Regions from separate parts of the Mesorhizobium sp. M0119 genome, predicted to be linked through region 1. Evidence: riboswitches for the same ligand, from Rfam matches in the RefSeq annotation. Region 1 holds a riboswitch; the other holds the start of a gene.
The links. Region 1 has a riboswitch for S-adenosylmethionine ahead of metX (homoserine O-acetyltransferase MetX). Riboswitches for the same ligand answer to the same signal wherever they lie in the genome.
Positions count from the first base shown of each region.

Region 2: another riboswitch for S-adenosylmethionine. It lies ahead of NKJ40_RS04175 (O-succinylhomoserine sulfhydrylase); the one in region 1 lies ahead of metX (homoserine O-acetyltransferase MetX).

Region 1 covers NZ_JAMYTU010000022.1:10,113-14,308, reverse strand. The annotation lists gene NKJ40_RS20170 (prephenate/arogenate dehydrogenase family protein) at 1-695, opposite strand, end outside; gene hisC (histidinol-phosphate transaminase) at 702-1,811, opposite strand; SAM riboswitch at 1,950-2,027, shown strand; gene metX (homoserine O-acetyltransferase MetX) at 2,121-3,290, shown strand; gene metW (methionine biosynthesis protein MetW) at 3,406-4,020, shown strand.
Region 2 covers NZ_JAMYTU010000003.1:107,996-112,191, forward strand. The annotation lists partial or broken gene NKJ40_RS04170 (glycosyltransferase) at 1-578, shown strand, start outside; gene NKJ40_RS04175 (O-succinylhomoserine sulfhydrylase) at 615-1,805, opposite strand; SAM riboswitch at 1,875-1,952, opposite strand; gene NKJ40_RS04180 (2'-deoxycytidine 5'-triphosphate deaminase) at 2,088-3,182, shown strand; gene araD1 (AraD1 family protein) at 3,212-4,196, opposite strand, start outside.

The DNA of each region.
Region 1 (4,196 bases):
GACGCCGCGAGACGGGTGAAGTCGCGAAAGCCGGAAGCCGAGTATTTGATGACCTCGGACTTGGTCACCGACTCCAGATCGTCGGCGGTACCGACGATGTTGTAGGCGATGATGTGCGGCAGGTGCGAAACGATGGCCAGCGTCATGTCGTGATGCTGCGGGTCCATCGTGTCGATGTTGGAGCCGCTGCGGCGCCAGAATTCCGAGAGCTTTTCCAGTGCCGCGGGATCGGTGCCGGGTAGCGGCGTGAAGATGCACCAGCGGTTCTCGAACAGTTCGGCAAAACCGGCATCCGGTCCCGATTTTTCGGTGCCGGCCAAAGGATGGCCGGGGATGAAGTGCACGCCATCAGGGACATGCGGCTGCATCTGCGCGATGACCGACGCCTTGGTCGAGCCGACATCGGTGAGGATGGCGCCCTTCTTCAGCGCCGGTGCGATCTCCGCGGCGACGGTACCCGAAGAGCCGACCGGCACCGAAACGACGACCAGATCGGCGTCGCGAACCGCTTCTTTTGCGTCCGTCGTGTAGATGTCGCCGAGGCCGAGTTGCCTCGCGCGTGCCAACGTCGCTTCGCTGCGCGTCGAAATCGCGACTTGGCCGGCGAGCCCCTCGCGGCGGATGACGCGGGCCAGCGACGAGCCGATCAGGCCGATGCCGACCAGCGCGATCTTTTCGAACATAGGTGAGGTCATGGTATTCTAGCTTTTCAGGAATGTCGCGAGTGCTGCGACAACGCCGCGATTGGCCTCTTCGGTGCCGATGCTCATGCGCAGCGCGTTGGGAAAACCGTAGCCGGAAACGCGCCGCAATATGTAGCCGCGCCGGCTGAGGTAGTCGTCGGCCGCCGCCGCCGAATGCTTTTTGTCCTCGGGAAAGTGGATGAGGATGAAATTGCCGACGCTCGGCGTCACCCGCAGCCCAAGCCCGCTTAATTGCTCGCTCAGCCAAGCCAGCCAGGTCGCGTTATGCGCGACGCTGCGTTCGATGTGGGCGCGGTCGCGGATCGCCGCGATGCCGGCTTCGATCGCCGTCGCATTGACGTTGAAGGGTCCCCGCACGCGGTTGATCGCGTCGATGACGTGCATTGGCGCATACATCCAGCCGATCCGCGCCCCGCCCAGGCCCAATTTGGAGAAAGTGCGGGTCATGACCGCGTTTTCCGCGCTGCCCACCAACTCGACGCCGGCTTCATAGTCGTTGCGCCGGACATATTCGGCGTAAGCTGCATCCAGCACCAGAAGCACGTTTCGCGGCAGGCCGGCATGCAGGCGGCGCACCTCCTGGAACGGCACGTAGGTGCCGGTTGGATTGTTTGGATTGGCAAGGAAGATGACCCTGGTGCGCGGCGTCACCGCGGCGAGGATCGCATCGATATCGGCGCGTTCATCGGTCTCCTTGACCGTTACCGGGACGGCACCGGCCGACTGTATGTAGATCTTGTAGACCATGAAGCCGTGTTCGGTGATGATGGCTTCGTCGCCGGGCGCGAGGTAGGTCTGCGCCAGCAGGCCCAGAATCTCGTCGGAGCCGTTGGAGCAGACGATGTTCGCCGGGTTGAGCCCGTGCACCTCGGCGATCGCTTCCCTCAGGCGCCTGGCGCTGCCGTCGGGATAGACCGCGAGCTTGTCGGCGACCGCGCGCGCGGCCTCTATCGCCTTTGGCGAAGGACCGAGCGGGTTCTCGTTCGCCGACAATTTATGGACCTTGGCGACACCTTCAGGCGCCGCGCTCTTGCCGGGCACATAGGCTTCGATGTCCATGATGCCGGCGCGGGGCCTTGGACGTGTCTGATCCGGTGTCTGGCTCATTCCATGAAATCCGTCGAGAGTGCCTCCATCCGGAGGCCGCAGCGGAAATACAAGCCGTGGCCCGGAATGTCGAGGGGCGGCAATTCGGGATCAAGAACTTGCCGTTGACGAAGCCATGCGTCAGTCCTAGAAGAGCAGCGAAAGTTCCGTGGTGATTTGGCCGGTCGGCTTGCAGCCACGTTAAACAACTTGCTAAAGGGCCGTTTGCATCTTGTAACCGGCTTTGCGAAGGCATGGCCGGTTTTTTGTTGCCCTGACTGGCTGTTGCCCAGACTGGTGGACAACTGAAGGCCGGGCAAGGAGATGTGAATGGTCGCTTTGCGCGCGCGAAAAACCAACAACGAGGCCGACCAGCCGTCGAGCCCGGTGTTGCGTTTCGGCGCCGACAAGCCGCTCAAGCTCGACGCCGGTACGCTGCTGTCGCCGTTCCAGATCGCCTACCAGACCTATGGCACGCTCAACGATGCGCGCTCCAACGCCATCCTCGTCTGCCATGCGCTGACCGGCGACCAGCACGTCGCCAACACCAATCCCGTGACCGGCAAGCCGGGCTGGTGGGAAGTGCTGATCGGCCCCGGCAAGATCATCGATACCGACCGTTTCTTCGTAATCTCGTCAAACGTCATCGGCGGCTGTCTCGGCTCCACCGGCCCCGCCTCGACAAATCCCGCCACCGCCAAGCCTTATGGGCTCGACCTGCCGATCATCACCATCCGCGACATGGTGCGGGCGCAACTGATGCTGGTCGAGCATTTCGGCATCGAACAGCTGTTCAGCGTGCTTGGCGGCTCGATGGGCGGCATGCAGGTGCTGCAATGGGCCTCCAGCTATCCCGAGCGCGTCTTCTCGGCGCTGCCGATCGCCACCGGCGCCCGCCATTCTTCGCAGAACATCGCTTTCCACGAGGTCGGCAGGCAGGCGGTGATGGCCGACCCCGACTGGCATGGCGGCAAGTATTTCGAGCATGGCAAGCGGCCGGAAAAAGGGCTGGCGGTGGCGCGCATGGCCGCCCACATCACCTATCTGTCGGAAGCAGCGCTGCACCGCAAGTTCGGCCGCAACCTGCAGGACCGCGAAGCCCTGACCTTCGGTTTCGATGCCGACTTCCAGATCGAGAGCTATCTGCGCCATCAGGGCATGACCTTCGTCGACCGCTTCGATGCCAACTCCTATCTCTACATGACCCGGGCGATGGACTATTTCGATCTCGCCGCCGACCATGGCGGCCGGCTGGCCGATGCCTTCGCCGGCACCAAGACGCGCTTCTGCCTGGTTTCGTTCACCAGCGACTGGCTGTTCCCGACCGAGGAGAGCCGCTCGGTCGTGCATGCGCTGAACGCGGCCGGCGCCTCGGTCTCGTTCGTCGAGATCGAGACCGACCGCGGCCACGACGCCTTCCTGCTCGACGAGCCGGAACTGTTCGCCGCCATCAGAGGCTTCATCGCCTCGGCCGCGCGGGCGAGAGGGCTCGGCGCATGACCCCGAAAAGTTGCAGGCTGTTCGGATCAGGACCATGCGCCAGGCATCAGCGCATGACCCCGACAAGTGGCAGACTTTTCGGATCAGGATCATGCGCCAGGCAGGAGCCGAACGCATGAGCGTCAACCGCGCCCAGCGCGTCGACCTCGAAGTCGTCGCCGATCTCATCCCGCCGCAGTCGCGGGTGCTGGACGTCGGTTCCGGCGACGGCCTGCTGCTCGAATTGCTGCAGGAGACCAAGAAGGTCGATGGCCGCGGGCTGGAGCTGTCGCAGCGCGGCGTCAACGAATGCGTGTCGCGCGGCCTGTCGGTCATCCAGGGCGATGCCGACAAGGATCTCCAATTCTATCCCGATAAGGGCTTCGACTTTGTCGTCTTGTCGCAGACCTTGCAGGCGACCCGCAATCCGAAGCTGGTGCTCGACGAACTGCTCAGGATCGGCAACCGCGCCATCGTCTCATTCCCGAATTTCGGCCACTGGCGGGTGCGCTTTTCGCTGCTCTTCAACGGCCGCATGCCGGTGACCAGGGACCTGCCCTATTCCTGGTACGACACCCCCAACATCCATTTCTGCACCATTCGCGACTTCGTCAATCTGTGCGACGAGCTTGGCGCGACGGTGGAAAAGGCAACCGCGCTCGACGCCAACGGCCAGCGGATCGGCTTCTCCATGCCGTGGTGGTTCTGGAATTTTTTCGGCCAGCAGGCGGTATTTCTGCTGAAACGATAGGTTTGACAGGCAGAAGCAACGATCCCCCATCTGCGCAAGAAACCATATTTTCAATTTCCCATCCAAAGAAGTTGCCCGGCAGTTTTTGTTGCTTTAACAGGGTCTATCGGTTGGTTTGGGGGAAGCAATGAAGACAATAATATTAGCGACAGCTTTGATATCGGTCGCTTTGATCT
Region 2 (4,196 bases), on a different contig from region 1:
GCTCGGCCTCGGCTTCGCGCAGGGCAAGAGCATGTTGTGGAACAAGCCGATGCTCGATGCCAATGGCGGTATCCGCGCGCTTGCTGCCGAGATCGCCGAGGACGCCGCCGCGACCAAGCTGGTCAACCGGCTCGGACTGCGGGTCAATCTTGTCGCTTCGCCCTTCGAACAGCCGCTCGGCCGGCGCACGCTTGGCGAGATCTGGTCGCGGCAGGCGCGCTGGGCGCCGGGGGGGCCCGGGGCCCGTTGGGGGGTGGTTTGCCCCCCCAATCAGGTGCGCGCGGCGCCGCCCCCGGGGGGGGCGGGGGCGGCCCGCGGCGGCGGCCGCCGGCGGCACCCGGCCGGCAACCGCCATCGCCGTGCTGGTCGCGGCCTACCTGCCGGAATGCGTCTTGGCCTCGGCCAAGGGATGGCACCTGTCGCCGCGCACTATCCCGGCGATGATGGCGCGAGACCTGATGCTTCCCGCCATTTGGGCGCGCGGATGGCTGAGCGGCGCCGTCGACTGGCGCGGCAACGTGATGACTATCCAGACCAAGGCCGTCGCGGAGCTGGAAGAGACCCCGTCCGGCGCCTGATCAGCGCGTCCCCGCTCGCCTCTGTTCGGCCAGCCCTTATCCGGCAGCTCTCAGCGCTTGCTCGATATCTTCGAGCAGGTCGTCGGTGTCCTCCAGGCCGACGGAAAGCCTGAGCGTTCCGGGTCCGATGCCGAGTTCGGCACGTGCTTCATCGGTCAAGTTCTTGTGCGTCGTCGTCGCTGGATGGGTGATCAGGCTCTTGGCATCACCAAGATTGTTGGAAATCAGCACGATGTCGAGTGCGTTCTGGAAAGCAAAGGCCGCCTGCTTGCCGCCCTTCACATCCAGGCAGATCAGCGTCGAGCCGCCCGACATCTGCTTCTTGACCACGGCCGCTTGCGGGTGGTCGGCGCGGCCGGGATAGATGACGCGGGCGACTTGCGGGCGCTCGGCGAGGAAATCCGCGATGCGGCCGGCACTTTCCGTCTGCTGGCGTACGCGCATCGGCAGCGTCTCCAGGCCTTTCAGCAGCGTCCAGGCATTGAAAGGCGAGAGGCTGGGGCCGGTGTGACGGAAATAGTCATGCAAGTTTTCGTCGATCCACTTCTTGTCCGACAGAACGATGCCGCCAAGACAGCGCCCCTGGCCGTCAATATGCTTCGTGGCCGAATAGACGACGATGTGAGCGCCGAGCCGCAAGGGTTTCTGCTGCAAGGGCGTGGCGAAGACGTTGTCGACGATCAGCCTGGCGCTGATCGAATTGGCAAGTGCCGCGACGGCGGCGATGTCGACCACCTCCAGCGTCGGATTGGTCGGGCTTTCCAGGAAGAACAGTTTGGTATTGGGCCTAACCGCTTTTTCCCAATTGGCGATGTCGGTGCCGTCCACCAGCGTTGCCTCGATGCCGTATTTCGGTGCCAGCGTCTCGACCACCCAGCGGCAGGAGCCGAACAGCGCGCGCGCCGCGACGATATGGTCGCCCGCCTTGGCGCTGCACAGCAGTGCTGCCGTCACCGCCGCCATGCCGGATGCCGTGGCGCGCGCGTCCTCGGCGCCTTCCAGCGCGCACATGCGTTTTTCAAACATGTCGACGGTCGGGTTGGCATAGCGCGAATAGATGAAGCCCGGCTCCTCACCCTTGAAGCGGGCTTCCGCCGCTTGCGCCGTCTCGTAGACATAGCCTTGGGTGAGATACATAGCCTCGGAGGTCTCGCCGAAGCCGGAACGCAGCGTCCCGGCATGCACGAGTGCGGTCTGAGGCTTCCAGTCGCGCTTCTTGGTCATCATTCTATCCAAACACCAAAATTGGTCCAAACAAAAAAAACCGGTCGCGAAAGTCGCAACCGGTCCATATGGCCTTGCGGCCCGACGGTCCTTTAGCGACTTGTTTAACGTGGCTGCAAGCCGACCGGCCAAATCACCACGGGATAACGAGCTTTAGACCCGCGCCACGCTTGCGTCAATTGCCGGCATGATTAAGAGGGTTGTACCAAGCAGGTGCCAAAGGCGTCCACGGTCGGACCTGCGACAGAACAAGACCTCGCCCGGCGTTCGAACGGAGCCAGACCCTTGCGGCAGACAGGCATTCTTCCCGATCAGGATATTTCCGCGCTGTTCCAGTCGGGCGCGCTGAAATCGCCGCGCACGCTCGATGCCGATCAGATCCAGCCGGCCAGCCTTGACCTCAGGCTCGGCGACAAGGCCTGGCGGGTGCGTGCTTCCTTCTTGCCCGGCCCGGACCACAGGGTTGTCGATAAGCTCGACCGGCTGAAGCTGCACGAGGTCAACCTCGCCGAAGGTGCCGTGCTGGAAACCGGCTGCGTCTACATCGTGCCGCTGCTCGAAAGCCTGGCGCTGCCCGCGCATATTTCGGCTTCGGCCAACCCGAAAAGCTCGACCGGACGGCTTGATATCTTTACCCGGGTGATGACCGACCGTGGCCACGAGTTCGACAAGATCGCCGCCGGCTATGAAGGCCCGCTCTATCTGGAGGTCAGCCCGCGCACTTTCCCGATTGTGGTGCGGACCGGCTCGCGGCTGTCGCAGATCAGGTTCCGCACCGGCAATGCGCTGTTGTCGGAAAGCGAGCTGCACGACCTGCATCGCGCCGAGATGCTGGTCGCCACCGAACCGCCCAACATCTCAGGCGGCGGCATCGCGCTGTCGATCGACCTCGACGGCGACAAGGATGGGCTGGTCGGCTATCGCGGCAAGCACCACACCGGCCTGGTCGACGTCGACAAGCGCGCCGCGCAGGATGTCGTCGATTTCTGGGAGCCGCTCTACAAGAGCGGCGCCGGCGAGCTGGTGCTCGATCCGGACGAATTCTATATTCTGGTGTCGCGCGAGGCGGTGCATGTGCCGCCGCTCTACGCCGCCGAAATGACGCCCTTCGATCCGCTGGTCGGCGAGTTCCGCGTCCATTATGCCGGTTTCTTCGACCCGGGTTTCGGCCATTCGGCGTCGGGCGGCACCGGCAGCCGGGCGGTGCTCGAGGTACGCAGCCATGAAGTGCCGTTCATCCTCGACCACGGCCAGATCGTCGGACGGCTAGTCTACGAGCACATGCTAAAACGGCCGCAAGCGCTCTACGGCACCGATCTCGGCTCGAACTATCAGGCGCAGGGCCTGAAACTATCCAAGCATTTCCGCGCCGCGCGCTGATCTTCCTCTTACTTGCGGGCTATGCCGCCTCAAAGCGCCTTCACGGCGACCTTCACCGGCTGCTCGATTTCGAGCGGGTTGCGCAGAGGCAGGCCGAAATCCTGCGCCTCGATTTCGAATACGTCACCGGCCTCGGTCCTGATGCCGTCGGCGAAGGACAGCGTCGCCGTGCCGAACATGTGCACATGCACGTCGCCCGGCTGTCGGAAGGCCGAGTATTTGAAGTGGTGATGCTCGAGATTGCCAATGGTGTGCGACATGTTCGCCTCGCCCGACAGGAACGGCTTTTCCCAAAGCAGCTTGCCGTCGCGCAGGATGCGTGAAGCGCCGCGGATATCGGACGGCAGATCGCCGATCAGGATCTCCGGCCCGAACGAAGCGTTGCGCAGCTTGGAATGGGCAAGGAAGAGATAGTTCACGCGCTCGGTGACGTGGTCGGAAAACTCGTTCGACAGCGTGAAGCCGACGCGGAACGGGGCGCCGTCGTCGCCGATCACATAGATACCGGCGATTTCCGGCTCCTCGCCGGCATCCTGGGCGAAGGCCGGCGACATAAGCGCCGCCCCGGGCGCCACTGCCATGGTGCCGTTGCCCTTGTAGAACCATTCCGGCTGCACGCCCGTCTGGCCCTTCGCCGGCTTGCCGCCCTCAAGCCCCATGCGGAACATCTTCATGGAATCGGTCAGCTGTTCCTCGCCGTCCGTGCTGAGCTTCTTATGCATGGAATCGCGGGTCGCGGCGGAGCCGAGATGCGTCAGCCCGGTGCCGGTGAGATGGAGATGCGCCGGATCGGGATGGTTGATCGGCGACAGCAGCCGCCCCTTCTTGTAGGCTGCGTCGAGATCGACGGTTTCGCCAAAGCCCTTGCGCTCGATCAGGGCGACAAGCCCGCTGCCGGTGCGCGCGGCCTCCATCGCCAGCGAATAGACGCTGCGGGCGCCGTTGATGACGCGGGTCTTGCCGCCGTTGCGGGCAACGACGCGGATCGTGTCGGCGTCGTCGAGGATCTGTGAG